2 linked regions of the Larkinella insperata genome follow. The main gene of each other region encodes a partner of the protein of the gene in region 2 in a complex. Links are inferred from orthologs where the notes say so. Each region holds a gene or a part of one and is shown on either strand. Other genes may lie near its edges. The genes, in order: tsaB and tsaD.

Region 1 (15,424 bases), 2.4 Mb from region 2 along the record:
CCAGTTGCCAGCCGTTGTCGGTTTGGGTCAGCCGCGTTACCGAATCATTCAGGTTGAGGGCATCCAGTTGGGCCGCCAGCTTTCTGGGCAGGGTTTGCAGCCCGTCGCGGAAGGTAAAAGCCTGCCGGCGACCCGCCGAACCCGCATTTTTCATAAACCCCTTCAGAACCGAGCCGTAGTTTCTTTCGTATTCCAGCAGCACCGGAAACGTCTCGGATACCAGCAACCGATCGGGGTCTCCGGCGTAGGTACCGGCCACAAACGGAGCCAGGGCGTATTCCGCCAGTTCGGACGAAAACCGTCGGCGAATAAAGTCGCCCAGCGTTTCACCGGGGGGCGAAACCGTGCGATTGGAGCGCTCCCGCCAGATGGCTTTTTTGGCTTCCCAACTGAAAAACCGACCAAATAGTAACGACAACGGGCCCGACGGAAGCTGCTGGTAGGCACCGTTGCGGTAAATAAACCGGGCCTTGCTAACGGATTTGGCAAAATAAATCTCCGGGGTCAAGCCCAGTTGGTCGAACCAATTGAGCAGGTCTGCATCGCCGAGTAGGGTATTTGGTCCGATTTCGATTAGGTAATCTCCTTCCCGCCGGGAGTGCATAACACCGCCCGGTTCGCTGCTGCGGTCGAACAACCGGTAGGGAACGTGGTTTTTCTGGAGTTCGTGGGCCAGCGTCAGACCCGATATGCCCGCTCCAATGATTGCAATCATTTCTTCAGATTTTTAAGCCGGACCGGGAGCCGGTTTTTCCGTCCGCTGTTGCTGCTGGTACTGCTGCTGTCTGCTGGTTTCTTCCGTTGTTCCAATTCTTCCGTAACCTGCTTGTAAATCGTCGCAAACTGTTCCGGATTGGAGGCATAGTAAGAATAACTCCTTGAGTAAGCAGCGGTATCAACTTGAAATTTTTGAAAAATCTGTTTTTCAAGGCGTTTGTAAATCAGCGTATTACTATCCTGCGACAGGCGATTCAGCTTTGTAACCCGCGCTTCGGCCAGGTGAATCTCGGTCAGAATCCGGGCCATTTTATCTTCCGGAATCAGATTCTTGGGCGCTTCCACCGGCTGGTTCTGACAGGCGGTCAGCAGCGTGATGAGCACAAACAATCCCCATTGTCGAAACGGGAAGCACTGTTGCGCGTTCATTTTCGTTATTTTTGTCAAAGCTGGCATTGGAATACAAATGTCGGGAATCCTGACCTTAATAACACGCGGTGAAACGCTGCGATTCTTTGCAAACGGGTTTTTAACAAAATTTTTAGCAACGTTTCGCCCTTATAACAACGATGCACGAGTTTCTGGCAAGACTATATCAATTCGAAATCAGGATTCGGAAAGCCGTAAACTCTCAGATGCGCGGTAACTTTCGGTCGATCTTCAAAGGCTCCGGTCTGGAGTTCAGTGACTTGCGGACGTATCAGTACGGCGACGACGTGCGGGCAATCGACTGGAACGTTTCGTCGAAGGGCCACGGAACCTTCGTCAAGATTTTCCGGGAAGAAAAAGACCAGACGGTGTTCTTTCTTGTCGACGTCAGTGCATCGCAGGAAATTGGAACCGCAGCCCGCTCGAAACTGGACACGACCCGGGAAGTGTGCGGGGTGCTGGCGTTGTCGGCCATCAAGGAAGCAAGCCACGTGGGGATGTATTGTTTTTCGGACCAGAAAGAAAAATACCTGAAGCCGTCGAACAGCATGAAGCACGGTTATCAGTTGATTGTCAATTTGTTCAAGCTCAAGCCGGAATCAATTCGTACCAATCTGGCCGATGCGCTGCTGTTTACGCTCAACGTGCTCAAACGCCGAAGCGTGGTTTTTCTGGTATCGGATTTCATTGATTCGGGGTACGAGCACAACCTGAAGGCCCTCGCCCGGAAGCACGATCTGGTGGTGATTCACATGTACGATCAGCGGGAAACCAGCCTGCCGCGACTGGGCATCATTCCGGTTTACGACACGGAAAGCCGCCGGACCGTTTGGGTTAATACCTCCTCGCCCAGTTTTCGGAACGGGATCCGGCAGACATTCCGGCAAAGCCAGCAGCAACTGGAACGGTTTTGTAAACAGTACAACGCTGATTACGTCGCTCTTGATTCGCAGGCGGATTACGTGCCGCAACTGATCGAACTGTTCCGCGTCCGAAAAACCCGATGAAGCTGACGTTAGAAGCATTGCACTACATTGACCATCCGACCGGACGATTTTCTTTCTTCGGCCCTCTTGCCCAGCTCGCCATTCGTAGGGTGTTGTTCGTTGCTATTTTTTGCTCGTGCCTGACGTTCTCACGGGCTCAGGCTCCAGCGGGCGTGTTTCTGACCGACACCATTGAAATCGGAAAACCGTTTCAGTATTCCCTGAGCATTCGCCACCGGTCGAATGTGGATGTGCTGTTCCCGGATACCGCCCGGCATTTTGCGCCGTTTCTGGTGCGGGATATTTCGATTTTTTCAACAACCACCGGCGAGAAAGGCAGTCTGGACAGTGCCGTTTATACCCTGATTTCCTTCGAAACCAGACCCACACAGACGCTGCAGGTACCCGTCTGGCTGCTCCGTACCTCCGCCGATTGCACCCTGGTTCGTTCCAACGTGGATACTGTCCGGCTGCTCGAACGCATTCAAACCCAGCGTCCCGATACATTACAGCTTGCCACCCAAACGAAGGTGGTGGTACTCAAACAGCAGATGAATTATCCGTTGCTGATGGTTATTCTGATGGGCCTCTGCGCCTTGGTAGGTCTGCTTTTTTTGTTCTTTGGCGGCAAGATTCGGACCCGCATTCGGCGTTATCAGCTCTACCGGCAATACGTGAATTTTCAGCGTTCGTTTGACCGCCTGACGCGCAACATTCGACCGGAAACCGCCCCCCAGGACGCTGGTCGGGCCGTAGTGCTCTGGAGGAAATACATGGAACGGATTGAGGACAAGCCGTTCACCTCGCTGACGACCCGCGAAATTGCGGAACTCGTGCAGGATAACCGGCTGGCAGACGCTCTGAAAGAAATCGACGGGGTGATTTACGGTGGCGTTTATTCCGATCACACCCAGCAGTCGCTTCGCATTTTGAATGAGGTGGCCGACAGTGCCTACCGCCGAAACAGCGTTCATCTGGTGGAAGCGCACCAGGAAGCTACTTTTGATTGACACAACATGGAATGGTTTTCGTACCAGTGGTTTACAATTTCACAGCTACGCCAGTTTACCTGGGCGCACCCGATCTATCTGTACGCCATACCCGGTATTCTGGTGCTTTTCGGGCTGCGGACGTTGTTGTCGGGGCGCGCGAAACAGCGGCTGAGTGTGGCCCTGAACCGGGCCGAGCTTCAGCCAACGCTGGTCAGTAGTTTACGGTATTTGTTACCACTTAGTTTTTTCATCGCCCTTGCGCTTATTTTCATGGCATTGGCCCGGCCCCAGCTAATCCGGGAGCAGCCCGAACGCGTAGCCGAAGGCATCGACCTGATGCTGGCCATCGACATTTCGTCGTCGATGGCGGAAACCGACCTGAAACCCAACCGGCTGGAAGCCGCCAAACGCGTGGCCCGCGCCTTCGTCAAAAGCCGTCAGAACGACCGGATTGGTTTGGTCATCTTTGCCGGAGAAGCTTACTCGCTCTGCCCCCTGACGACCGACCACGACCTGCTCAACAGCTACCTGAACGACCTGGACGACAGCATGATCAAAACGTCCGGCACGGCCATCGGGAGTGCCCTGGCGGTGTGCATCAACCGGATGCGCGAATCGAAAGTCAAAAGCAAGGTGACGATATTGCTGAGCGACGGCGACAACACGGCGGGCAACCTCGACCCGGTGACGGTGGCACGGCTGGCCAAGGCGTTCAACATCCGGATTTATACCGTCGCCATCGGTAGACCACCCCGCCCAAGTGTAGTTAGTGCTATGTCGACTGTAACCGTGGACGAGGGCATTCTGACAACCATCGCCAACATCGGCAGCGGCAGTTTTTTTCGGGCGGGGGATGCCACGCGTTTGCAGGCTGTTTTCAACGAAATTGACCGGCTTGAAAAAGCGCCCGTTAAAACCGTTGTGTACAAGGATGTCAAAGATTTTTACCGCGTTTATCTGTACTGGGCCATCGTCTTTCTGCTGCTGACCCTCCTGCTGAAAAACACCATTTTCGGAAATATTCTGGAAGATTAGAACAAAGAATAAAGAGGATTGACAAACAACTAGAGACAAACAGACAAGAAGCAAAAGACCATGTTTCTCTTTCTTTTGTCTGACTTCTGTGATCTGCATCAAATTATGCTTTTATCCTGTTACAATACGAATGCCATTGAAGCGGGGCTGGACGAAGTGGGGCGGGGTTGCCTGGCCGGTCCGGTGGTGGCGGCTGCGGTAATTTTGCCCAAAGATTACGTTCATCCGGTGCTGACCGACTCGAAACAACTGAGTCGGGTTCAGCGCGAAAGGTTGCGGGCGGAATTGCAGCGCGACGCCCTGGCCTGGGCCGTGGCGGAAGTATCGAATGAAGAAATCGATCAGATTAACATTCTGAAGGCTAGTTTTCTGGCGATGCACCGGGCGCTGGACGCCATCATGAACCAGGCAGACGGTATTAAACCGGAGCATTTGCTGGTGGATGGCAACCGGTTTGTGAATTACCCCCTGATTCCGCACACCTGCATTGTTAAAGGTGATACCAAATTTCTGTCCATTGCGGCCGCGTCGGTGCTGGCCAAAACGTACCGGGATGAACTCATGGAAAAGCTATCGCTGGAATTTCCGCACTACGGCTGGGCGCAGAACGTCGGGTATCCAACGCCGTTTCACCGCCGGGCCATTCAGGAGTTTGGGCCGTGCCGGTGGCACCGGCGGAGTTTTCGGTTAGTGTAAAGATTTTTTGTGAGGGATTACAACGCTTTACCAGATACCGGTATCTTGTTCTTATATTCCTTGCCTTCAGACTTTTATGAGAGCTGTCTTATTTCTATTGCTGCTGGTGGCGGTTACGGCCTGCGACCGCCGGAATGATGATGCCGTTCTGGCGCGTGGCCAATCCATTCGCCTGATCCGACACGATTATTACGGGAGTCCAGCCAAACCCACGGCCGTTGAATCCACGCACTATGTGTATGATCAGCATAACCGCATTCAGGAAATTGTGAGCAACAGGTCCGATGGTAAGCTGTACAGTAAACTGGTTTTTCGCTGGGTTGCTGCCAATACACTCCGGGTTGAGCAACATTACACCAATCCTCCCTGGTCATCCACCTATGTTTCGGACCTGCCGCTGAAATTATATTCCTACAGCGAAACCGTTTACAATGCCGATACGACCATCCGGGAGCGTAAATATTATACGATTAACAACGAAAAGTTCGATTTTCGGTCTTCCAGCCGATTCGCATATGATGCTCAAAAACGAATCACTCGGCAAGACAGGTACGACGCAAATAACAAGTTTATTTCATCGGCGGACTTTACCTACGACAACCGGGGCAACCTAATTCAGGCTACGGGGGATATGACAACGTATGAATACGATACTGCCCCAAACCCTTACAAACCGATTCGGGTTGATGCCGAAATTAGCTGGTTTATGAGCTCCAATAATATTGTTGGGATGAAGGCAGTTGACCAAACCACGGGCGTTCAGGAAGAGACGCGTTTCCGTTACGAATACCGATCCGACGGTTATCCGGTCCGGATGATTTACCCCGATGGTCGGAAAGAAGAATTTATCTACAACAGGTAATTACTGTTTGGGGCGCTTGTACAGGGGCACGGTACTGCAGGGTTCGCCGAACATGATGCTTTGGGCAACGGGCCGCAGCCGCCGGGTAATTTCGACGTAAGCCGCCGTCGGTACCGCCACTTTGCTACACCCTTTGACAACCACGCGGCTGTCGCGGAAGTCTTCGATATTGATCCGGTTGATGGCGTCGAAATAGAGTTTTTCTTCCAAATCCTGGAGCGAACCAAAAACAACGGTATGGGCGTGCGGTTCCAGGTAAATGGTCAGTAGCATGTAGGCCCAGGTCGGTATGATGGCGTCCTCCGAGCAGGTGACGGCCACATTCTTGCCGTCGTACTGGCTCCAGTCGTGGGCTTTCAGGAAGTCGCGGAAGTCTTTTTCCTTTAAAATCATGCCCATGAACAGATTGTCTTTCAGATCGTAGACAACCCGTTCGCCGGTGTGGTAGTAATCTTCCAGATCCAGCGTTACCAGACCACTTTTGGTCACTCGATTAACAATCTCTTCCGTTTCCATAATACCAAAGCCCAAATGTAAACACGGATTTTACCCGTAAGTATGCTTGCTAAACAACCAATTTCTTCGGCTTGGTTCCCACAAAATCCTTTAGATAGTACGGTTCGAAGTTGGCGACATCTTCAAACTGCGCCTGTTCGTAGGCAAGAGCCGCCAGTTGCCCCACGGTTTTGGCCGACGGATGAACAATTTGTGCCGGGAAAACAGCGTTGGGCTGGTGGGATAAAACGGTCCGGCACTTGGCAGCTCCGTTCCCAAAAAACACGACGGGCTGTTGAGCCAGCCGATCGGCAAACGCGTATTCATCGATGATTTGCGCCGACGTCGGCTGAATCACCCGGCCTTCGGGATCGTAAACGGCGCAATAGACTTCCATTCGCCGGGCGTCGAGCATGGGGCAGAGGGCGTAAGAGCCCGGGTAAAAACCGTTTATCTGCCAAACCATCGCTTTAAGCGTATCGATCGCCAGCAGGGGTTTATCGAGCGCAAAGCACAACCCTTTGGCCGTGGAAACGCCAATCCGTAACCCGGTATACGAACCCGGTCCTTTCGCAACGGCAACGGCATCCAGCTCCGACAGCTGATGACCGCTGTGCTGCACGGTATGCTGAATGAGCGTCGTCAGCATCCCCGACGAGGATTTTTCCGTAAAAAGTTCGTAACAGGCCGCCAGCGCCCCACCGCGGTGCAAGGCTACTGAACAAACGGTTGTGGAGGTATCAATGGAGAGAATGAGGGACATGGAAATGAATGATGCGTCATGGATGATGAAAAGAGTAACATACTAATTCATCATTCATAACGCATCACTATAAAGCTACTGTTTTCCTTTTAAAATAGACTGATACCGGTTCATGTCGCTGAACAGGTCGAGGGCGGCTTTAATTTCCGGATCGGTCGAGAACGAAGCTTCTTTCATGCCTTTCTGGAGGTAATAATGAGCCACAATTTCCTGTTCGAGCAGGGTTTTTAGCTCCCCTTTGAACGTTGCCAGATCAACATCTTTGCTGTGCGAAAGCTTCGTCCGCAGAGCCTTAAGCTGATCCTGAATCTGGTTAAAAGATTTTTCTTTCTTTGCCGAAGCTTCCAGCGTACCCAGATCCTTCTCAACCTGTGTGGTATAGTCGTATTCTTTATCCTTCAGCCAGTTTACAAATTCCTGATATTCCGCGTCGGTCAGGTGAAATTCCCGGGCGGGCTTAATCGTCGGATGATCGTGGTGGTACTTGACGGCATAATCGAAAACAAACCCTTTGTTTGTCAGGCTAAGCGCAATCGGCGCGGGTGCCACGGCTTCTACCGGAACGTCGGGGGTTACGCCACCGCCGTCGTAAACCGGGCGCCCGGCTTTGGTTTTAAACGCAGTTTTCAGCGAATCGGGAATTTTGCCCACGCTGCCGTCGGGGTTGCGGTGGCTGTAGTCGATGGCCTGGATGCAACGGCCACTCGGAATGTAATATTTAGCCGTCGTAATTTTCAGTTTCGTGTTGTAGGATAGCTCCCGGGTCGTCTGCACCAGTCCCTTGCCGTAGGTGAGCTGCCCCACCAGAACACCCCGGTCATAATCCTGAATAACCCCGGAAACGATCTCGGCGGCTGAGGCACTCCGGCTGTTGGTCAGCACCACAATCGGAATTTCCAGGTCGAGGGGCGGGTTCAAAGCCGTATACGTTTTGTTCCATTCGGTTACTTTACCTTTGGTGGTTACAATCTCCGAATCGCGCGGCAGCCAGATGTTGGCAATGTCGATGGCCATGTTCAGCAAGCCGCCCGGGTTTTCGCGTACGTCCAGCACCAGCTTTTTCATGCCTTTGCCCTTCAGTTCCGTAAAGGCGTTTCGCACCTCGCGCGAAGCCGTTCCGGTAAAATCTTTCAGATCGATGTAGCCTACGTCGCCGGTGATCATGCCGTAATAAGGCACATTGGTCATTTTTACCACGTCGCGCGTCACGTTCAGATCAATGGGTGAATTGTTTCCAAACCGTTTCACCGTCAACTTCACCGCCGTATTCGTCTGCCCGCGCAGCAGCTTGTCGGAATCTGATTCGCGCCGGGTTTTGATATCGACTCCGTCGATTTTGACGATTTCGTCGCCAATCCGCAGGCCGGATTTCTCGGCCGGTGTGCCCTCGTAAATCATCATGACGATGCTGCGTCCCTGCCGCGAACCAATTAACGCACCAATGCCGTTGTAGCGCCCGGTGGTCATCGTCATGTAATCCTCAATTTCGTCTTCGGCGAAAAAGTTAGTATACGGGTCCAGCGATTTCAGCATGGCGTCGATGCTGGACTTCACCATGCGGTTCGGGTTTAGCTCGTCCACGTAATACAGATTCAATTCCTTGAACAGCGTTGCGTAAATATCCAGGTTACGCGCGATTTCAAAGAACCGGTCGTCGTTGCGGAACGAGTAAAAACCAAGGCTTCCTGCCAGGAGGGTCGCGCCCAGGGCGACGGTCAGACGTTTGCGCGTAAACATAATTCTATAGATTAAAGACGCAAGACAAGAGAAAAAAGACCCCGCAAACCGTAGTTCATCTTTTGTCTACGATCTCACCTCTTTTGTCTATATCCGCGCTAAAGCTAATTTCATACTTTTTTCTATTTCTTCAAACGAAATTTTCTCGCGGGCGGTATATAAAAAAACAATATAAGACGGGGGCTGCTTTGGTTTCTCGGTCGTGCCGAACAGCAGCGCCTTATTTTTGCGATAGGCTTCGCGAACGCGCCGGCGGATGAGGTTGCGGTCAACGGCTTTTTTGAAATTCCGGCTGGAAACCGAAATCAGAATGGCGGGCAGGAGATCAACCCGGGCTGGAGGGCCCCCAGTTGGATCATCCCCGGCTGGAAGGCTCCGGTTGGGGTCGTTCATGTAGAGGAGCCGAAATGGAAAAAGGTAGAACGTCCGCGTGGTCGCACTACCTTTCTGAAACAATTGTCCGATGGTTTTTTTACTGCAAAGCCGTTCGGATTTCTTGAACGTTTGCTTCATGTCGCTTAAAGCTCAAGTCCAAAGTTTAAGGTTTACGGTTACTGTATCGAACCTTAAACTTTAAACCCTAAACTTTAAACGAGTTAGATTTTAAACCGGTCGCCTTTTTTCTCGTCCGAAACCGTCAGTTGATGACGTCCTTTTTTGCGACGGGCGGCCAGCACTCGGCGGCCATTGGCAGATGCCATGCGCTCGCGGAAACCGTGCTTGTTCCGGCGCTTACGGTTCGAAGGTTGAAACGTTCTTTTCATGACTTAGTATATCTTGGATGCCTGTTTTTCAAATGAGTCTGCAAAGGTAGGGAATGTTTCGAAATGAAGCAACTTTGCTGACGATATTTAGTGTTTTCATCAACAAGGGGTTATATTCGCCGGTATGCACTATCGTATTTCTTCCAGCAATCCTTCGTCCCGGACTATCGAGATTGAGTTTTTCCTGACGGGTGTTTCGTCACCGACCGTCGAGCTGCAACTCCCCGCCTGGCGCCCCGGACGTTATGAACTGCAGAATTTTGCCAAAAATATTCAACGTTTTGAAATCTTTGACCAGAACGGTAATCCGCTCTCGTTCGAAAAAATAACCAAAGACCGCTGGCGGGTGCAGACCGAAGGCGCTTCCGAACTGGTGGCCCGCTACACGTATTATAGCAATACCGTTAACGCCGGAACGAGCTTTGCCGACGACCGGCTGCTGTACATCAATCCGGTCAATCTTTGCTTGTACGCCGATGACCGTTTGCACGAACCCTGCACACTCGAACTGGTCATTCCGGATACCTGGGAAATTGCCTGCGGACTAAAACCAACCGCCCCCAACCTCCTGAGTGCAACGGATTTTTACGAACTGGTCGACTGCCCGCTGATCGCTTCGCCGGAATTGCAACATGCGGAGTACAAAGTCGGAGAGACGGCTTTCCATATCTGGATCAACGGTGCTATCAGACCCGACTGGGAGCGCATCAAACGCGATTTTCAGCGGTTTTCGGAAGTGCAGGTCCAACTCTTTGGCGAGTTTCCGGAAAAAGACTACCATTTTTTAACCCTGATTCTGACGACTCCCTTCTACCACGGGGTCGAACACCGCAACTCAACGATGCTGGTGCTGGGGCCAAATGACGAAGGCGAAGGTTTATACACGGATTTGCTGGGGGTTTCGTCGCACGAGCTGTTCCACGCCTGGAACGTGATCCGGATTCGCCCGGCGGAGTTGCTACCCTACGATTTCACAAAAGAGAATTACTTCACGACCTGCTTTGTGGCCGAGGGCGTGACCACCTATTACGGGGATGTGATGCTCCGGCGGTCGAATGTTTTCGACGATGCGGCTTACCTGAAAGAACTCCAGGTGTTGCTGAAGCGGCATTTCGAAGCCAACGGCCGGGCTTTTCAGTCACTGACCGAATCCTCCTGGGATTTGTGGCTCGATGGGTATGACAAAGGGGTGCCTAATCGTAAAGTTTCGGTCTACAACAAAGGAGCGACCGTTGCCTTGATTCTGGATTTACACATCCGCCGGAAGCGGAACCACGCCCGATCGCTCGACGATGTGATGCGGCTAATGTGGGAACGGTTCGGAAAGCCATTCATCGGTTACACGCTCGACGATTACCGGGCTGTTGCGGAAGAAGTCGCTGGCGAACCGCTCGACTGGTATTTTGATCGGTGCATCTTCGGCAACGAACCGCTCGAATCGCTGCTGAACGAATACCTGGCTTTTGTTGGCCTGAGCCTGGAGTCCGACGCTGCGGATCAAGGGAGTGCACCCGCGGTTTTTCTCGTGCAGATTGACGGTTCTGAAGGACTTGAAGACCGCTTTCGCTGGCTGACTAATCAGCGCTGACAACACCGAAATTGACAGCCAATCCGGCGTTGTCAGCGTTGATGAAGCACTCCTTATTCTTTCTTGGTGGCGCGCATTTCCGGGAGAGTCTGTCCCGCAGCGGTGTCACTGGGTCGCGCCTGTGGGCCTTCGAGCGTATTGGTTGTGGTATCGCCCTGGATACCCATAATGCTCGTATCGGTAGCGGCCGCGGCCGAGTCCGAAGTAGATCCGGTATTTTCGGTCTTGGAATTACAGCTTAAAATAAATACGGTCAGCAGAACTCCTAGCCCCGCGGTCAGGCTCCGGCTTCCGTTTTTCAGGTTGTTTTTCATAATCAATGACGTTGAGTAACTGGTAAAATAACTGACAGGCAGACAAGTTGTTCAGGAAAACGACGGATTGGGGCGGGTGCTAACAAATGGGTCGGCGCGTCGTTATCTTTAAAACCGATCTTGTTTCCGTTCTTATTTTTTCGTATCTTAGCTTGTTATGAATTTCAAGCTGACTTCAGAATTTAAACCGACTGGCGACCAGCCACAAGCCATTGAAAAGCTGGTCAATGGCCTTCAGGAAGGCGAGCCGGCGCAGGTGCTACTGGGGGTTACGGGAAGTGGAAAAACCTTCACCGTGGCCAACGTCATCGCCCAGCTCAACCGCCCAACCCTCGTACTGAGCCACAACAAAACGCTGGCGGCCCAGCTCTACGGCGAGTTCAAGCAGTTTTTTCCCGAAAACGCCGTTCACTATTTTATTTCGTACTACGACTACTACCAGCCCGAAGCGTTCATCGCGACGACCAATACGTACATTGAAAAAGATTTGGCCATCAACGAAGAGATCGACAAACTGCGGCTGGCTGCGGTGTCGGCCCTGATGAGTGGTCGGCGGGATATTGTGGTCATTGCGTCGGTGTCCTGCATTTACGGTGCCGGAAACCCCACGGAATACCAGAAAAGCATCGTGCGGCTGGGCGTGGGCGAAACCATCAGCCGCAACCAGTTCCTTTTCAAACTCGTCGAGATCCTGTACAGCCGGACGGAGGTGGAGTTTACGCGGGGTACGTTCCGCGTCAAAGGCGATACAGTCGATATTTTTCCCGGTTACGCCGACTTTGCCTACCGGATTATTTTCTTCGGTGATGAAGTGGAAGCCATTCAGCGCATCGACCCGGCTTCGGGCAAGAAGATTGCCGACGACCGGATGATTGCGATCTTCCCGGCCAACCTTTTCGTTACTGGCCGCGATACGCTGAACATGGCCATTGGCGAAATTCAAAACGACATGGTGGCTCAAATACGGTATTTTGAATCGGAGTTTCGCCATCAGGAAGCCGAGCGGATTAAGGAACGCACCGAGTTTGACATCGAGATGATGCGCGAATTAGGCTACTGCTCCGGTATTGAGAACTATTCGCGGTATTTCGACCGCCGGATGCCGGGGCAACGGCCGTTCTGTCTGCTCGATTATTTTCCGGATGATTTCCTGACGGTGGTGGACGAAAGCCACGTGACAATGCCGCAAATCCGGGCGATGTGGGGCGGTGACCGCTCCCGCAAGGAAGCGCTGGTAGACTACGGTTTTCGGTTGCCGTCGGCGCTGGACAACCGGCCGCTTACGTTCCAGGAGTTTGAGGAATTGACCCCGCAGACGGTTTACGTCAGCGCCACACCCGCCGATTATGAACTGCGCCGGAGCGAAGGCGTCGTGGTCGAACAGTTGATTCGTCCGACGGGGCTGCTCGATCCCGAAATTCAGGTGCGACCGAGTTTGAACCAGATCGACGATCTTCTCGAAGAAATCGACAGCCGGGTCAAAAAAGGCGAACGAGTTCTGGTAACGACGCTGACCAAGCGGATGGCCGAAGAACTAAGCAAGTACCTGGAGCGGGTGGGCATCAAAGGCCGCTACATCCACTCGGAAGTAAAAACACTGGATCGCGTCGAAATCCTGCGAGAACTGCGGCTGGGCGTTTTTGACGTATTGGTGGGCGTGAACCTGCTGCGCGAGGGGCTTGATTTGCCGGAAGTATCACTTGTAGCCATTATGGACGCCGACAAAGAAGGGTTCCTGCGTGACATTCGTTCGCTGATTCAGACCATTGGCCGGGCCGCCCGGAACGCCAACGGCAAGGTGTTGATGTATGCCGACCGCATTACGGGTTCGATGGAAAAAGCCATTAGCGAAACCAACCGACGGCGGGAAATCCAGATGGCCTACAACCTCGAACACGGTATTACGCCCAAAACGGTACTGAAATCCCGGGAAGCCATTCTGGAGCAAACCAAAGTGGCGGATTCGCGTCCGGCCGCCAAGCAGTTTTACATTGAACCGGATGAAATCCAGATTGCGGCCGACCCCGTGGTGCAGTATATGGGTAAAAACGACCTGGAGCAGGTGATCAAGGAAACGCAGGCCAAAATGGAAAAAGCCGCTAAGGAACTGGATTTCCTTGAAGCGGCTCGATTGCGGGACGAACTGTTTCAGTTGCGCGATCGTCTGAAAACAGCTCAGGTATAAGGTGGTTTCTCCCGGCCGAAAGCCGTGCGGCTTTCGGCCGGGAATCGTTTTTAAGCCACGGCGGCTTCTTTCATGCGTTCGGCGTTTTCGGCAATGCGGAGCTGGTCAATGAAATCATCAATGTTACCATCCATCACCGACGGCAGGTTGTAGACCGTCAGACCGATGCGGTGGTCGGTGACGCGGCTCTGCGGGTAATTGTACGTCCGGATTTTGTCGGAACGGTCACCGCTGCCCACCATCGATTTGCGTTGTGAGCTGATCTCGTCGTTGTGTTTCTGCAACTCAATTTCGTAGATCCGCGACCGCAATACCGTCAGGGCTTTATCGAAGTTTTTCAACTGCGAGCGCTCATCCTGGCACTGCACAACGAGGCCCGTCGGGATGTGCGTCAGCCGAACGGCCGAGTACGTCGTGTTGACCGACTGTCCACCCGCGCCCGACGAACAGAAGGTATCTTTCCGGATGTCGTTCATGTTGATCTGAACGTCCACTTCCTCGGCTTCGGGCAAGACCGCCACGCTGGCCGCTGAGGTGTGAATACGGCCCTGCGATTCGGTGGCCGGAACGCGCTGCACGCGGTGAACACCGGACTCGAATTTCAGCTTGCCATAGACGTCTTCGCCCTCGATCTGAACAATAATTTCTTTGTAACCGCCCGATGTGCCTTCCGTGTAGTCCATCAGCGACATCCGCCAGCCCATGCGGTCGCACAGACGCTGGTACATCCGGAACATATCGCCGGCAAAGATGGATGCTTCGTCGCCCCCGGTTCCGGCCCGGACTTCAAGAATAACGTTTTTGCTGTCGTTGGGGTCTTTCGGAATGAGCATTTCTTTCAAAACGTCTTCCATCGGTTCCCGTTGCGGCTGCAATTCGTCGAGTTCCGCTTTGGCCAGTTCGCGCAGGTCTTCGTCGCGTTCGGTCGCCAGCAGTTCCTTGGCGCCGTCGATATCCTGCAACAGCTTTTTGTAGTGCTGATACTGCTTGACGATTTTGTCGAGGTCTTTGTATTCCTTGCTCAGCTTCGTGTATTTCTTCTGATCCGAAACGATTTCGGGCATCATAATCTGCTGAGAAACTTCCTCAAACCGCTCCTTTATGGCTTCTAATTGGTCAATCATGGTTTGGTATAGATTCAGGACAAACGATGAGCAATCGCGTCCGTTCGTATTTTAAGACAAATCTACGAAAATTCGGTCAGTCAACAGTTCCGTCTTACATTTGTCAACGAAACGACGCACCGCAACGTTATCCAGATAGATGACAAGAATTTACTTCACTAAGTTCCTCGCAATGAACCGCATCTTTTCCCTTTTCGCACTTCTTCTTCCAGTAACATTTTTGTATTCCTGCGGCCTCGATCAGAACCAGAGCTCGAAAGAGCTGGCCCTGGAAATGAACGACCGCAAGATCAAACGCGTTACGGATGCCCAACTGACCGCCACTGTCGACGAATGGGGGAAAGCCCTCGTGCAGACTTCCCGAAAAGCCCTGACCGCTGAACTGGCTAAAAAGGTAGGGGATCAGTCACGCTGCACGCTGGAGGGGATTCCGGCCGTTGAGAAGCTGGAAAAACAATACGCCGTTACGATTGATCTGCTCAGCGCGAAAGATACCGCCAACCCGGCCCTGAATACCAAGGAACGGGAGTTGTTGCTGGCCTACCGATACAACGCCCTGAATAAGATGGAGCAAACGGATAACATTCAGAAAGTAAACGACACCCTTTTTGTCTACAATTCGCCCGTCGCAACGAACGATCCGATCTGTACAACCTGTACGGACGATGCCGCTCTGCCTTTTGTGATCTGGCGGGTGGTTTTCGAGAAACGCGAGATTATCCGGCGAATCAACCCGA
Region 2 (15,486 bases):
ACCTACCTGGCCCGGCAGGAAATCCGCCTGAAGGGAACCGTGCGGGCTGCGGATGGCCAGAACGAACCGCTGGCGGGTGTAACCGTCGTCCTGAAAGGAACGACGCGGGGCACCACCACCGACGGCAGCGGCAACTACGAACTGACGGTCCCGAACGCATCGTCCGTCCTGATTTTCAGCTTCGTCGGCTACACCTCGCAGGAAGTAACGGTCGGCAATCGCACGGCGGTCAACGTCACCCTGAACCCCGACAGCAAAAGTCTGGAAGAGCTGGTGGTGGTTGGTTACGGGACCCAGAAAAAAGTAAACCTGACGGGAGCCGTTTCCCAGGTGCAGGCCAAAGACCTGGAAAACCGTCCCCTGAACAACATGTCACAGATTCTGCAGGGGATGATTCCAAACCTGAACATCACGTTCAGCACCGGGCAGCCGGGTCAGGGCGGGAGCCTGAACGTGCGGGGCGAAACCTCCATCAACGGTGGTGGTCCGCTGGTGCTGATCGACGGAGTGCCGGGCGACATCAACCGCATCAACCCGAACGACGTGGAGTCGGTATCGGTCCTGAAAGATGCCGCGGCTTCGGCCATCTACGGCGCGCGCGGGGCTTTCGGGGTGGTGCTGATTACCACGAAAACCGCCAAGAACGGGAAAACCACCGTCGCTTACAGCAACAATTTCGGCTGGTCGACTCCCACGGTGAGCACCGACTTTCTGACGAATGGGTACGAGCACGTGCGGCTGAACGACGAAGCGTTTGTGCGGGCAACGGGCAACACCTACACCCGGTATACGGAAGAAGATTATAAGGAACTGGAAGCGCGCCGGTACGACAAAACCGAAAACCCGGCCCGGCCGTGGGTCGTCGTTAAAAACGTCAACGGCAAGGATATTTACAATTACTACGGGAACTACGACTGGTGGAACACGCTCTTCAACATGACGCAGCCCTCCCGCCAGCACAACCTCAATCTGTCCGGCGGAACCGACAAAATCAATTATTATCTGTCGGGGTCGATTTACGAAAAAGAGGGAATCATGCGCACCAATACCGATAAGTTCACGTCGTATACCCTGCGCAGCAAAATCAACGCCCAGTTGACGCCCTGGCTGCGGGTGAGCAACAACACGCAGTATTTTGATTCCAGATACACCTACCCCGGTCTGGAAGGGGGCGCCAATGCCAATTTTACGGCCATCACGGTCCACGCGTTACCGGCCTATGCACCATTGAACCCGGACGGAACCGCTACGTATAATACCCTGAAAAACAATTACTCCATCGGTGACGGTTTGTTTGCGAACCTGCTGAAAGGCGTTGCGGGCGGAAAAAAAGGCGTGCATGAGCTAACCACGATCAACTCCGTGACGGTCGACTTCACCAAGACCTGGAACCTGGTGGCCAACCACTCGTACTCGTTTTACATCGCCGACGACTGGTACCGGTCGGCCGTGGCGCAGTACTCGATTCAGCCCGGCATTCTGACTACGGTGCCCAATTACAATACCGATCAGTACCGGCAAACCATGTGGTTCGACCCCATGCACGTTACAAACGTGTACTCGTCGTATAACCACACATTCGGGAAACATTACGTGTCGGCAACGGCCGGGATTAACTACGAGTCGAAGAAGCACCAGCGGTTGTTTGGTGCCCGGAAAAACCTGCTTTCCGAAAGCCTGAATGAACTGGAACTGGGAACGGGTGAGCAGTTGTCGGGGGGCGGTTCTTACCGGTATTCCCTGTTTGGGGCCTTTTTCCGTTTGAACTACGATTACGTCGGCAAGTATTTGCTGGAAGTTAATGGACGGTATGACGGAACTTCCCGGTTCGGCGAAGGTCGGCGGTACGGGTTCTTCCCCTCCGTATCGGCAGGCTGGCGGATCAGCGAAGAAAACTTTTTTGAGCCGGTCCGGAACGTAGTCAACAATTTGAAAATCCGGGCGTCGTACGGAACGCTGGGCAATCAGTTGCCTTCCAATACGAACTCGTCCAGCTTTTATCCTTATGTGTCGATCATGCCAACGGCGCAGTCAAGCTGGATCAATAACGGCCAGAAACTGTATTACGTCGATAGTCCCAATCCCATTTCACCGAATCTGACCTGGGAAAAAGCCACGACTTCCAACCTGGGTCTGGATGCCGATCTGCTGAAAAACCGCCTGAACTTCTCGCTGGATGCTTACATCCGGAACACCACGGACATGCTCATACCGGGTCAGGTGCTGCCCGCCGTCTACGGCGCAACGGTGCCAACCCAGAACGCCGGTGATTTGCGTACGAAAGGCTTTGAGTTGTCATTGGGCTGGCGGGATCAATTCAAAGTGGCGGGTAAAACGCTCTCTTACAATGCCTCTTTTATCCTGTCGGATTCCAAATCGACCATTACCAAATTCGACAACCCAAACAAAATTCTGTCGAGCCGCTACGTCGGGCAAGTTATCGGCGAGATCTGGGGCTATTCAATTGACGGCTACTTCAAAACCGATGAAGAGGCCCAGGCCTATACCGTCGATCAGACCCTGGTAAACCGGCAGCGGTTGAGTGCTCCCGGTGAATGGAGTAAGTTGCGGGCGGGCGACCTGAAGTTTATCGATCTGGACGGCAACGGCAAAATCGACCAGGGCGCGAATACGCTGGCCGACCACGGCGATCTGAGCATCATCGGAAACAGCCGTCCGCGCTACCGGTACGGTATTAATCTGGGGGCGTCCTGGAACGGGTTCGATGTTTCGCTGTTGACTCAGGGCATCTTGCGTCGTAACTGGTACCCGGGCCCCAATGCCGATAAGTTCTGGGGGCCCTACTCCCGCCCGTATTACTCGTTCATTCCGGAACATTTTGAAGATGACGTTTGGACGCCCGAAAATCCGGATGCTTACTTCCCGGTTCTGCGGGGCTATACGGCCCTGAACGGCGGTGGAGACCTCAACTCGCCCAACGACCGGTATATCCAGAACATTGGGTACCTCCGGCTGAAAAACCTGGTAGTTGGGTACACGCTTCCGCAGACCCTGACCAAAAAAATCCGGATTCCCTACGCCCGCATTTACATGAGTGGCGAAAATCTGCTCACCTTCACCCCGCTAAGAACCAAATACATTGACCCGGAACAACTGGATGGCGATGGCACCAATGGACGGACCTACCCGCTGTCCAAAACCCTTTCGGCGGGCCTAAACATCACGTTTTAAACCGATTTTACTCCGTATTTTCATGAAAAAAATCATAAGCTTCCTTGCTATTTGTCTCGGCCTGGCTTCCTGTGACATGGATTTGCTGCCGCAGGATGCCATCTCGCCCGAGACGTTTTTCAACACCGAAAATGACCTGTTGCTTTACACCAATTCGTTTTACAACGCCCTGCCCTCGGCCGAGGACGTGTACAACGAAGATGTGGATAATGTCGTCAAAAACAGCCTGCGCGATGAGTTGCAGGGCACGCGGATTGTGCCCACCAGCGGGGGCGGCTGGAGTTGGAGCAACCTGCGTAACATCAATTACTTTCTGGCGAACTCCAGTAAATGTCCGGATAAAAAAGCCGTGGCCAAGTACAACGGGCTGGCGCGGTTCTTTCGGGCGCATTTTTACTTTGGCGTGGTCAAACGGTTTGGCGACGTGCCCTGGTATTCACACACGATTGAGATAACCGACCAGGACATGCTGACCAAGGCGCGCGATCCGCGAACGATGGTGATGGATTCGGTCATGGCCGACATCAATTACGCCATCGCCAACCTGGATGCGTCCCGGCAACTCAACACCGTGACCAAGTGGACCGCCCTGGCCCTGAAATCCCGCATTGCCCTTTACGAAGGAACGTTTCGGAAATACCATAAAGAGTTCAGCCTGCCGAACGCGGATAAATTCCTCGATGAAAGCATTGCGGCCTCCGAGGACTTAATGAAAAACAGCGGCTACACGATCTACAAAGCCACCCCGACGACGGCTTACCTCAAGCTGTTTTCGTCCGACAACGCCATTGCCGACGAGGTGATTCTGGCCCGCGATTTCAGCGACGAGCTGCAGGTTTACCACAACCTGAACTACTACACCATGACGGCTTCGTACGGCAAGCCGGGGCTGGAAAAGAAACTGGTCAACAGCTACCTGATGGCCGACGGAACCCGCTTTACGGACATCAAGGGTTACGAAACCATGCAGTTCGCGGAGGAAGTTCAGAACCGCGACCCGCGCCTGTCGCAGACCATCCGCACGCCGGGGTACACCCGCATTGGGGAAACCACTCCGCTGGTGCCGGAATTCGGCGCGACGGTGACCGGCTACCAACTGATCAAGTTTGTTTCCGCCCCCAAATGGGATACGTTCAACAAAGACATCACCGACATGCCGATTTTCCGGTACGCCGAAGTACTGCTCAACTACGCGGAAGCCAAAGCCGAACGGGGTACGTTGACGCAGGCCGATCTGGATCTTTCCACCAAACTGACCCGCGACCGGGTGGGAATGCCCACCATCAACATGGCCGCGGCTAACGCCAACCCGGACCCCTACCAGGCGCAGCAGTACACCCAGTTGAGCGGCCCCAATACTGGGGTAATTCTGGAGATCCGGCGGGAACGGCGCGTCGAACTGGTGATGGAAAACTTCTTTCGCTGGGACGATATCATCCGCTGGAAAGAAGGCCAGTTGCTGACCAAAACTTACAAAGGGATGTATTTCCCCGGACCCGGCAGCTACGACCTGGACAAGAACGGCAAGGTTGACCTGGTCATTTATGAAGGAACCAAACCAACCGTATCGGGCGCTCAACTCCTGAAACTGGGCAGCGAAATTCTGCTCGAGAACGGCAACAAAGGGGGCAACATCGTGGTCAACGGGCACATCAACAAGAAGTTCAACGAAGCCCGGGATTACCTCTACCCCATCCCGAAGCAGGAGCGCCTATTGAATCCGAACTTAACCCAAAACCCAAACTGGGAATAAACCAAACACCCCGGCAAGGATTGACGCTGGACGGCCCCGGATGGCATCCGGGGCCGTCCCAAGCCCCACACGAGGGTATCCAGCTCAACCCCGGCGGGATTGGTTCTGCGGTAAAATGAAACCAATAACTTCTAAACTCCTGGCGACTCATGCTGGCAGACAGACGATCGTTTCTTGAAAAAATGTCGCGGGTCGGGGCGCTGAGCCTGATCCCCGTTTCTTCCCCCCTGACCGAACCGTCGGCTGCGGCTCCGCTGGAAGAGAAAAATCATTTCGTGGTGGGGCCCTACCTCCAGAATCTGGGCACGACCGAAGTAACCATCATGTGGATAACCCACAAAAATTGCTTTAGCTGGGTGGAATACGGAGCCGGAACCTACACCAGCAAACGGGAGTTTGGCTACACCAACGGCCTGATCGAAGCCAACAACCGGATTAACAAAGTCACCTTGTCCGGCCTGAAACCGGGGACCAGCCACAAGTACAAAATTGTTTCCACCGAAATCCTGGGCTACCAAGGCTCCAAGGTCGAGTTTGGGGAAACCATCAGCAGCCCGCTGTACGGTTTTAAAACCCCGGCAGACAACGAGGCAGAATTCAAAATGGTGGTGTTCAACGATATCCACGACCGCCCGCAGATCATTCCGCAACTGCTCTACCGCCACGGCTACACGGGCAACAAACGGGATTATGATTTCGTGGTTTTCAACGGCGACTGCTTCGACTGGGTAACGGAGGAAAAACAGATGGTCGAGCACCTGATCAAACCGTCGGTCGATATTTTTGCCACCGAGTTTCCGTTCATTCTGACGCAGGGCAACCACGAATGCCGGGGCAGCTTCGCCCGCCAGATTCCGGCCTACTACGCTTACCCCGAAAACAAATACTACTACGCCTTCACCCGCGGCCCGGTGCGGTTTGTGGTGCTGGATTCGGGCGAAGACAAAACCGACGACAGCGTGGAATACGGCGGCTTGTCGGCCTTCGATCGTTACCGGGAAACGCAGAAGAAATGGCTGGAAAAAGAAATTGAAAGCCCGGAATTCAAGAAAGCCCCGTTCCGGATTGTGCTGATTCACATCTCCCCGTACCATTCTGGCGACTGGCACGGCCCGATGCACTGCCGGGAGGTGTTCGGTCCGCTGCTCAATAAGGCCAAAATCGATCTCCAGCTATCGGGCCATACGCACCGCTACGGTACGCACAACCCGGATGCTGATCACAACTACCCCATCGTCATCGGCGGTGGTCCGCTGGAAGGTAACCGCACGCTGATTAAATTGCACGCAACGACCAAAGAACTACACCTGAAAATGATTCGGGATGATGGCGAGGTTGTGAGTACATACACCCTTCCGAAAAAAGCCAGAACCTGAAAACTGCCGCACGCATCCTGACCTTCATTCAAACACATGAAAAAAGCCCTCTTCGCCCTTTTAGCCCTGGTTTCGACCGTCGCTTTTGCCCACAACGGAACTCCGAAACCAACCAACCGCCCCAGCCGGAAGGCAAAGACCCTGACCGTGATGACCTACAACATTCACCACTGCAATCCTCCCTCGGCCGGGGCCAAAATTGAGGTGGACGCCATCGCCCGGGTGATCACGAAAGCAAAACCGGATTTTGTGGCCCTTCAGGAAGTGGACGTCCATACGGAGCGTTCGGGCAAGGGCGTCAACCAGGCGCGGGAACTGGCCCGGCTGACGGGTATGCACTATTTTTTTTCGAAAGCCATCGATCACCAGGGGGGCGACTACGGTGTGGCCGTGCTGTCGCGGTTTCCCATTCTGGATTCCACCCGGTTTATTCTCCCCGTCGATCCGGCCATCGGGGGCGAAACCCGCACCATCGCGGCCGTGACGGTGGAAATTGCCAAAGGCAGGAAAATCATTTTTGCCAGTACCCACCTCGACCTGAAAGAACCCAACCGGCTTACCCAATCCGAACAAATCGTTCAGCACTTCGGAAAGTCGGATCTGCCCATGATTCTGGGTGGGGATTTCAACGCCCAGGCCGACAGCCGGGTAATCCAGTTTCTGGACGGGCATTTCGTCCGCAGTTGTCAGGCTTGCGCCCCGACCATTCCGGTGGTTAATCCCAGTCGGGCGATTGATTTTATCATGTACAAACCGGGCGAAACGTTCAAAACGCTGTCAACGCAGGTGATTGACGAGCAGTACGCATCCGATCACCTGCCGGTGGTGGTGAAGCTTCAGGTAAACTAAACCACGGCCCGGGCGCCGGTTGATCACGGAAAGGGCAACCGCGCCGGGCGCCGTTCCAGCACCGTAACGGACTGGCCCACGCGCAGCATTCCCGTCGTTTCGGCCAGCGCGTTTTGCCCAAACAAAATCTTTTTGTCCAGCCGTCGGTAAGTGGCCAGGGTTTTAAGCGGCTCTTTGCCTTTCTCGGCGGTTTCCGGATTGATCGTCGTCAGCACGCAACGGGCGCAGGGTTTGACCCCGTAGAAGGTCAGATCGCCAATCTGAAAATGGTACCAGCTTTCCTCCTCGTGCGGATTCGTACCGGACACCACCAGGTTGGGCCGAAACCGGATCATTTCCAGCGTCTCCCCCGCCCGGCGGTTCAGTTCGTCCAGCGAATCGGTGCTGATGACCAAATACGGAAACCCGTCGGCAAAACTGACCACATCCTCGGGTTCGGCGTAGTCCGGATCAACCGGGCGCAGCGAGTTTTCGGGCATGTAAACCAACCGGCACGGAAAACCCAGCAGACGGCTGAACCACTCGTCGGCCTGCGGACTCACCACCAACGAATCCACGGCCTGCTTCCCCCAAACGTAGGCCGTCAGGGCTTCTCCGGAGGTCTGACCGAGCGCAATTTCCAGCACATCGTCTGGGCGGTGGCGGTGGTAAACCCGCAGGGAGTGGTCGGTCAGTTCCACGTTCACCAGTGCCATGACGGTATTTTCGCGCTGGGTCAAAAACGTTCCGTTCGGCTCCACCAGCATCCACCGGCGGTCGTATTGAAACCCTTTTTGTTCAACGGCGGCTTCGGTGAGCGAAATACCGCCCAGCGATTTGATGGGATAAATCCAGATTTCCTTTAAGACGGGTGTATTCATGGCGTGCAAGTAAACATATCAGTTTAGCGGACATTTTACCAACGGGGCAGCGGGCTGACTTCCTGCGAGGTGAATTCGCCCTTCAGGTATTTGAAATGAGCCGCCATAGCAATCATGGCCGCGTTGTCGGTGCAATACTCAAACTTCGGAATGTAGACGTTCCAGCCCTCCTGCTGACCCATCTCGGCCAGCGCGGCCCGCAGCCCCGAATTGGCCGATACCCCGCCCGCCAGCGCAATTTCGCGGATACCGGTCTGCCGGGCGGCTTTCCGCAGTTTAGTCAGCAGAATCTTGATGAGCGTGTGCTGCATACTGGCGCAGATGTCCGGTAAGTTCTGGGTGACAAAATCCGGATTGGCCTTCGTTTGCTTTTGCAAGAAATACAAAAAAGCCGTTTTGATCCCGCTGAACGAATAGTCCAGGCCCGGCATTTCCACGTCCGGAAACGAAAAAGCCGTGGGATTGCCCTGCTGGGCGTAACGGTCGATGAGCGGCCCACCCGGGTACGGCAGGTTCAGCAGCTTGGCGGTTTTGTCAAACGCTTCGCCCACGGCATCGTCCTGCGTCTGGCCGATAATTTCCATGTCGAGGTAATCGCGCACCAGCACAATCTGCGTGTGGCCCCCGCTCACCGTCAGGCACAGGAACGGAAACCGGGGAGAACGGTGTTCATCAATGAAATGAGCCAGCACGTGGGCCTGCATGTGGTGCACTTCGATGAGCGGTACATCCAGCGCCAGCGCCAGGGCCTTGGCAAAGGACGTACCGACCAGCAGCGAACCCAGCAAACCGGGTCCGCGGGTAAAAGCAACGGCATTTAGCGCGTTTTTCTCTATATTTGCCTCCTGCAAAGCCCGTTTGACGACCGGCACGATCCGTTGCTGATGCACACGCGAAGCTAATTCGGGGACAACACCACCGTATTGTTCATGGATTAACTGCGTAGCTACAACATTGGATTGTATTTTTCCGTTAACACACACGGAAGCCGACGTTTCGTCGCAGGAAGACTCAATTGCCAGAATTGTCATTTTTCAAAATTAATGAATCTTGGAGTAATGAAAAATGGACGATGAAGAATGAACCGTAAAACCCGCTGAACTTGATTAAACTTTACCCCCAACAGTACGTCTAAACGGGTAGATTTTGTTCTTTTTTATTGTACATTGTTACTTGTTCATCAGAGCTAAATGCGGTCATTCTTCACCATACTTCTCAAGACGCTGCTTTACACCGTTCTGGTTGTATTGCTGGCCGTCGGAATTGTGGTGGTTAGCCTGCAAATACCAGCCGTACAAACGCAAGTAGTACGGTATGCCGCTAAAGAAGTTTCCGAAACACTCCTGTTTCCGGTTGATATTCAAAAAGTTGACATTAACTTTTCCTTTCCCAACATCTGGGTTAATTCCGTTGCCCTCGAAGAAGTTACGATTCGGAACCGCGACCTGAAACCGATGATCAACGTGGGGCGGCTCGAAGTTTCGCTCGAACTCGAAACGCTGATCAACAACGCCAGCCGCGACATTCACCTTGATGAGGTGCTGCTTTATAAACCCGACGTGGTCCTGGTGAAGGACGCCAAAACCGGCAACCTCAACATGGACGATTTTCTGGCCCGCATCAGCGAACTGACCCGCGACACCACCAAACCGTCTATTCCCAACCAGAACGTGCCGTTTACCATCGGCAAAGCCACCCTGATCGACGGAAAGTTCACCTACCACGACCAGCGCAAACCGGCTATGAGCGGCCGCCGGTTCGACTACAACCACTTTGTGGTCAACGGCCTGAGTGCCAACCTAAAGGATTTTCTGCTGCTGGGCGACACCATTTCCGTGGACATCAAACGGATGAAAGGCGTTGAAAAACAGGCCAGTCTGCGCATTCACCGGCTCGATACCAAATTCCTCTACTGCGCCAAGGAAATGCGGCTCGACGGGCTGCTGGCCCGCATCAATGGCTCTACGGTTCGCAATCGACTGGTATTCTCCTACGATAGTTTTTCGGCCTTCAACGAATTCAATGATCAGGTAATTATGCGGGCCAGCCTGCGTAATGCCGTGGTTCGGGCGCAGGACCTGGCCCCGTTCACCTCCTACTTCGACCAGAACTTTGACGTGGCCCAGGCATCGGGTGATTACGTGGGGTACATCCGGAATTTTAAGGTCACCAACGCCGATATCCGGTTTGGCCAGAACCGCCGGAGCCGGCTGGTGGGCGATCTGTCGTTCAAAGGACTACCGGACACGGACGTCAATACGCAGGTCGATTTTCGGTTTAAACCCTCGCAGGTTAACATGTCCGATCTGCGGCCCTATTATTCCGACTCAGCTTTTAATCAGATCGCCCGCAAACTGGGCACCGTTAGCTTTGCCGCCACCTACGCCGGGCGGTTTATCGACTTCAAAACCGTCGGGACCTTCCGCACCGGCATTGGCACCGTGACCGGCGACCTGGCCCTGCACCTCAACGGCGACCGGGCCACTACCTACCGGGGCAATCTGAAGCTGACGGACGTCAACGTGGGTTCGCTCATCGACCGGCCCGAACTGGTGCAGCGCATCGACGGTCAGGGAACGTTTGAAGGCCGGGGACTGACCATCAAGGACGGTTCGCTGGATTTGAACGCCCGGTTCAGCCGCGTCGGTTTCCGTGAGTACAACTACCGCAACATGGTGGTCAAGGGTAACTTGCAGAAATCGTTTTTCCGCGGTCTGGTCAGCGTTCAGGACACCAACCTGACATTCAACCTCGACGGCGAGTTCGACCTGCGGGGCGCCAAAAATCAGTTTCAGGTGAAAGGCACGGTCCAGAAAGCCGACTTTCTGGCGACCAAACTGCTCGACGACAGCCTGATGGTCCGGAGTGATCTGGACGTAAAACTGGAGGGGAACACGCTTAATGAGCTGGTCGGGAACGCCCGGTTGCTGAATACATCCATGACCTACCGGAAGCGTAGCCTGGTGCTGGACACCCTGTTTCTGGCGTCGTCGATGACCGACAGCGTGCGTTCGATTTCCATCAATTCGGATTACCTCGATGCGGATCTGAACGGTAATTTCCAGCTTACGCAGGTCGCCGACGACCTGAACCGGATCGCGAAGGAATACCGGTTGAATTTTGCCGGAAATGCCGCCGGACTGGCCGCGTATTACCAGCAAAAACTCCGCAAGCCAGTACCGGTTTCGCCCTACAACATCGACTACGCCTTTTTGCTGAAAAACTCACAGCCGCTGCTGGCGCTGGTGTACCCGTCGCTGTACGTGTCGCCCAATACACGGCTCGAAGGGCGCTTCGGGGTGGATCAGACGTCGCTGCTGACCGTCAACGGAACGGTTGATACACTGAAATTGGACGAGTATAATTTTTACAAAAGCACGATTGACCTCAATACCTCGAAATACGTTAACTCTCCGGACGTCCTGGCGTCGCTGATTATCAATTCCAATCAGCAGCAATTCGGCTCCCTGGCAGCTACCGAAAAACTACAGGCCGAAGCATCCTGGGACGTTAATCACATCGATTTCACCACGAGCCTACAACAGCAGAAAAGCACCAACCGCGCCGACCTGAACGGTTCGCTGACGTTTAAGGGCGACGCCATTGACATTGAACTCGAACGTTCGCGGTTTCGGCTGCTGGACAGCACCTGGGCCATTTCGCCCGAAAACCTGATCCGGTTTGTCGGTCCGGAAATTACCGTCCGGAACCTGGCGGTTTCCAACCTGAACCAGCAGATTTCGATCAGCGGCAACGTATCGCGCGATTCGTTGCAAGCCCTGCAGGTTGAGGCCAAAAACTTTGCACTGTCGACGCTTAACCCGGTATTCAACACCCGAATTGCGGGCCTTGCCAACGGCAAAGTAGCCGTACGGGGCCTGTACGGCTTGCCCCTGCTCAACGGCGATATCACCATCGATTCGCTGAAGTACAACGATTTTTTGATTGGTAATGTCGTCAACCGCAGCACCCTCGACCAGTCGAACCGGATCAATCTGGACACTCGGATTCGGCGGCTGGACCGCGAAGTGCTGGCCATTACCGGCGTTTATACCCCGAGCAAATCGGCGGCCGACCCCCTGGATTTGAAAGCCGTTCTGCAGGATACCGACCTCCAGATCCTGGAACCCTTCCTGCAGGGAATTGGCACGAACATCAGCGGCAAAGCCAGCGGTACGGTTACCATTCAGGGGCCCGCCAGAAGTCCGGTTCTGGGGGGGACAGTTGACATTACAAACGGCAGACTGACGCTTGATTACCTGAAAGCCGATGTTGGTTTTTCGGATAAAATCTATTTTGGCCCCAACGAGATTGTTGCCCGCGACATGGTGCTGACAGACCTGAACGGGGGCCGTGCTACCCTGCGGGGCGGTGTTTTTCACGACGGTTTCAAGTACTTCACGGTGGATATGAATATCCTGGACATGAAGAACTTCAAGATCATGAACACGACGCTGAAAGACAACGAAGACTTCTACGGCACCGCCGTTGCCAGCGGACGGGCCAGCATCGAAGGGCCTTTCGACAACCTGGCGATTCGGGCCAACGTCACCAGCAACCGCGGAACCCGGATTTACATTCCGCTCGACCAGGCCGCGACGGTTTCGCAGGAAGAAGTAATCCGGTTTATCAACGTAAACCCGGCCCGGCGCGACAGTGTGAATCGCCCCAACGAACCGGTGGTTGATCTGTCGGGCATTCGCATGGATTTCAACCTGTCGATCACGCCGGATGCGTACTGCGAAATTCAGCTTGACCGCCAGACCGGCGACATCATCAAAGCCTATGGCACGGGGCAGCTGGCCATGCGGATTGATACCAAAGGCGATTTCACAATGACCGGTGCGTACGAAATTCAGCAGGGCGAGTACACCTTCACCTTCGAAAACGTGATCAACAAACGGTTTCAGATGCTACCCAATAGCCGCATCACCTGGACCGGCGATCCCTACGAAGCGATGGTTGACGTCAAGACGGCGTATACGCAGTACGCGTCGCTGGCCCCCATTCTGCAATTTTATTCCTCGAGCAACTCCAACAACCCCGACCGCAACCGCCGGTATCCGGTTGATTTGCTGATCAACCTCAACGGCCGGCTTTTGCAGCCCGACATTTCTTACGACCTGAAAGTGAAAGAATACCCGCAGCAGCCGGATTTCCGGCAGGCCGTGGCCGCTTTCGAATCCCGGTTGAAGAGCAACGATCAGGAACTGGGGCGGCAGGTGAGCAGTATTCTGCTCTTCAGTCAGCTGGCACCCGGCGAAGGCATGGGCCTGATCGATCCGGCCGCGACGACCAACAGCATGGTGGGGTCGGGTCTGACCAACAGTTTGAGCGAATTGATTTCGAACCAGATCAGCCGCCTGGCTTCTACGCTGGACAAAAACCTCGACGTGGGCGTTTCGCTGAACGGCCTGGATCAGAACATGGTCAATAATCTCCAGTTTCGGTTCTCCTACCGGTTCAACGACCGCTTCCGGATCAGCCGGGACGGCGGGTTTACCTACGGCCAGAATCAGACCAGCGTTGCCAGTTTGTTGGGCGAATGGACACTGGAATACTGGCTGTCGCCCGACGGAAAGCTCCGGTTGAAAATGTATAACCGGAACCAGAACCAGCTCGGTATCTACAGTGCCACTACCTACGGCACGCTCACCACCGGGGGCGGTATGAGTATCCAGTATACCCGCTCGTTCAACCGCCTGTTTGGTCCGGCGCCGGAGCCACCCCGCCCCGGGGTGCAGCCCAGCCCTACGCCCATCGAACGGCCTTCTACGCCCGTACCAACACCGGCTACGGCAACCTCCGCCCTACAGAGCCGGGAGGACGATCAATTTTAATTCACTGACAAAGCTGGCTTGCGGATTCATTTAAATGCGTTTAATCTTCAAACTTTGGTGGTCATACGCAGAATTCTACTTGGCTATTTAAAGAATTAACATAACTATATGGGGTTGTCGAAACCTTTATAAAGTAGAATAGTGTTGTCAGGCTAATCCGGTTCTGCGCCATCTCTCCCTATTCCATCCAAGTTTCGATTCGTACAGCATTCCTCTTTTTCCGTACTAACTCATGTGGATTGTTCGTTCAGCGCTTGAAAAGAAGCCCATCATCGCCGTATTGGGATTGCTTATTCGGATTACAAGTGGCATTTTCTTCGTCCGGCTACCCATCGATCATTTCCTACGCATTCCTATTTCTGTGTTTACGGCTGGCAATGTTTATACGATCGCCGTTTGTACCGGTCTTATTCAGACATCTGATCGGAAAGAAAGCCTGTTTGTTGGCGGTAATACGCAGAAAACCAAAACCCGTTTGCTTTCATCGGTTTACCGTCGGAATTTTACAGACAGGTTCCTTACGTAACTCATCCACCACCATGCGACGCATCCGGATTTGGTACGACACTCGAAGACGGGTCAGCTTGCAGAACCAGGTAGTTACCAATCCCAGCAATCGGCACAGAGCAAAGCAGCAGGTTTGAATTCAATTGCGGGGCCGAGATTTGCCCACAAAACAAAAAGTATGAGAAAAGCAGTTTGTTACAGTTGTCTTACGGTTTTATGGTTTAGCATTACGGCTTCCCTCGCCCAATCGGTAGCATCGTCGGGAAGCTCCCCCGGCGGGTCAGGGGCCCCGGCGGTTGTACAGGTCGACCCGGTACGCGATGGCTGGGCGGTTTTTCGGGATGTGACGCTCGATTCACTGATTGACCTGGGCCTGACCAGCAACCCCGATATTCGGGTGGCCGTCAGCCGGGTTGAAGAAGCCCGGATTCGGGTGCGGGTGGCCGAGTCGTATCTGGTGCCTTCGATCCGCAGCAGCCTGAACTTCGGCACCCAGAGCCTGTCAGAATACCGTCCGGTGGCGGTTCCGGTGGCCAGCGAACGATTGCCCCGGTTGCAACTTAATACGCTTCAGATTTTGCCGATCGATGCCAGCTACGAAGTCGATTTGTTTAAACGCATCCGCAACACGGTTCGGGTGACGGATCTGCAACGGCAGGTGTCGGAGTCCGATGTACGAATCACTCAATTAATCGTTGCGTCGGAAATTGCCCGGCTGTATTACCTCATCCGCGCCAACGACAGCGAACAAACCGTGGTCCGCCGGAACATCAACCTGCGCGACTCAACAATCTCCATAATCCGCGCCCGTTTTCAGGCGGGTCTGACCAACGAAATTGATGCCAAACGAGCCGAAACCGATCTGGCCAACATCCGGGTTCTTTTGCTGGGTCTGGAGCGCAGCCGTACCGAATTGGTGAACGGGTTGTCGAACCTCTGCGGGCAAAACCCGGCCACCTTCGCAGTAGCGCCCGGCCGGCTGGGAACGGTTTTCCCGGACTTGCCGTTTGCGGCCATCACCGCCGACCAACTCCGCCGTCGCCCGGATCTTTTGCAGGCCGAACAGCAGACGCAGGTGGCCGATGTACAGATTCAGGTCAACCGCTCGG

What was found.
Region 1: the proteins of tsaD (region 2) and tsaB are in contact, whole or in part, in a solved structure (PDB 4WQ4), measured with the Escherichia coli proteins. The link is inferred for Larkinella insperata from one-to-one orthologs.

Annotation. Positions count from the first base shown.
Region 1 is NZ_CP110973.1:1,795,695-1,811,118, reverse strand. What follows is about bases 5,130-7,931. They hold tsaB (tRNA (adenosine(37)-N6)-threonylcarbamoyltransferase complex dimerization subunit type 1 TsaB), read right to left. Parts: upstream 6,976-7,931; coding sequence 6,283-6,975; downstream 5,130-6,282. Other genes in these bases: OQ371_RS07325 (S41 family peptidase), read right to left, coding at 7,051-7,931; OQ371_RS07335 (DUF2480 family protein), read right to left, coding at 5,718-6,233; OQ371_RS07340 (hypothetical protein), read left to right, coding at 5,130-5,717. Outside these bases: hemG (protoporphyrinogen oxidase), read right to left, coding at 1-715; OQ371_RS07365 (DUF4296 domain-containing protein), read right to left, coding at 712-1,146; OQ371_RS07360 (DUF58 domain-containing protein), read left to right, coding at 1,287-2,153; OQ371_RS07355 (hypothetical protein), read left to right, coding at 2,150-3,142; OQ371_RS07350 (vWA domain-containing protein), read left to right, coding at 3,149-4,159; rnhB (ribonuclease HII), read left to right, coding at 4,265-4,855; more of OQ371_RS07340, read left to right, coding at 4,932-5,129; more of OQ371_RS07325, read right to left, coding at 7,932-8,712; rnpA (ribonuclease P protein component), read right to left, coding at 8,800-9,225; rpmH (50S ribosomal protein L34), read right to left, coding at 9,309-9,476; OQ371_RS07310 (M61 family metallopeptidase), read left to right, coding at 9,601-11,064; OQ371_RS07305 (hypothetical protein), read right to left, coding at 11,118-11,378; excinuclease ABC subunit UvrB, read left to right, coding at 11,536-13,563; prfA (peptide chain release factor 1), read right to left, coding at 13,614-14,687; OQ371_RS07290 (hypothetical protein), read left to right, coding at 14,860-15,424. UniProt on the Escherichia coli protein: Required for the formation of a threonylcarbamoyl group on adenosine at position 37 (t(6)A37) in tRNAs that read codons beginning with adenine.
Region 2 is NZ_CP110973.1:4,245,512-4,260,997, reverse strand. What follows is about bases 7,064-9,927. They hold tsaD (tRNA (adenosine(37)-N6)-threonylcarbamoyltransferase complex transferase subunit TsaD), read right to left. Parts: upstream 9,062-9,927; coding sequence 8,066-9,061; downstream 7,064-8,065. Other genes in these bases: OQ371_RS17140 (translocation/assembly module TamB domain-containing protein), read left to right, coding at 9,221-9,927; OQ371_RS17150 (MOSC domain-containing protein), read right to left, coding at 7,194-8,030; OQ371_RS17155 (endonuclease/exonuclease/phosphatase family protein), read left to right, coding at 7,064-7,170. In the rest of the region: OQ371_RS17170 (TonB-dependent receptor), read left to right, coding at 1-3,192; OQ371_RS17165 (RagB/SusD family nutrient uptake outer membrane protein), read left to right, coding at 3,215-4,945; OQ371_RS17160 (purple acid phosphatase family protein), read left to right, coding at 5,095-6,321; more of OQ371_RS17155, read left to right, coding at 6,358-7,063; more of OQ371_RS17140, read left to right, coding at 9,928-13,870; OQ371_RS17135 (hypothetical protein), read left to right, coding at 14,103-14,396; OQ371_RS17130 (efflux transporter outer membrane subunit), read left to right, coding at 14,556-15,486.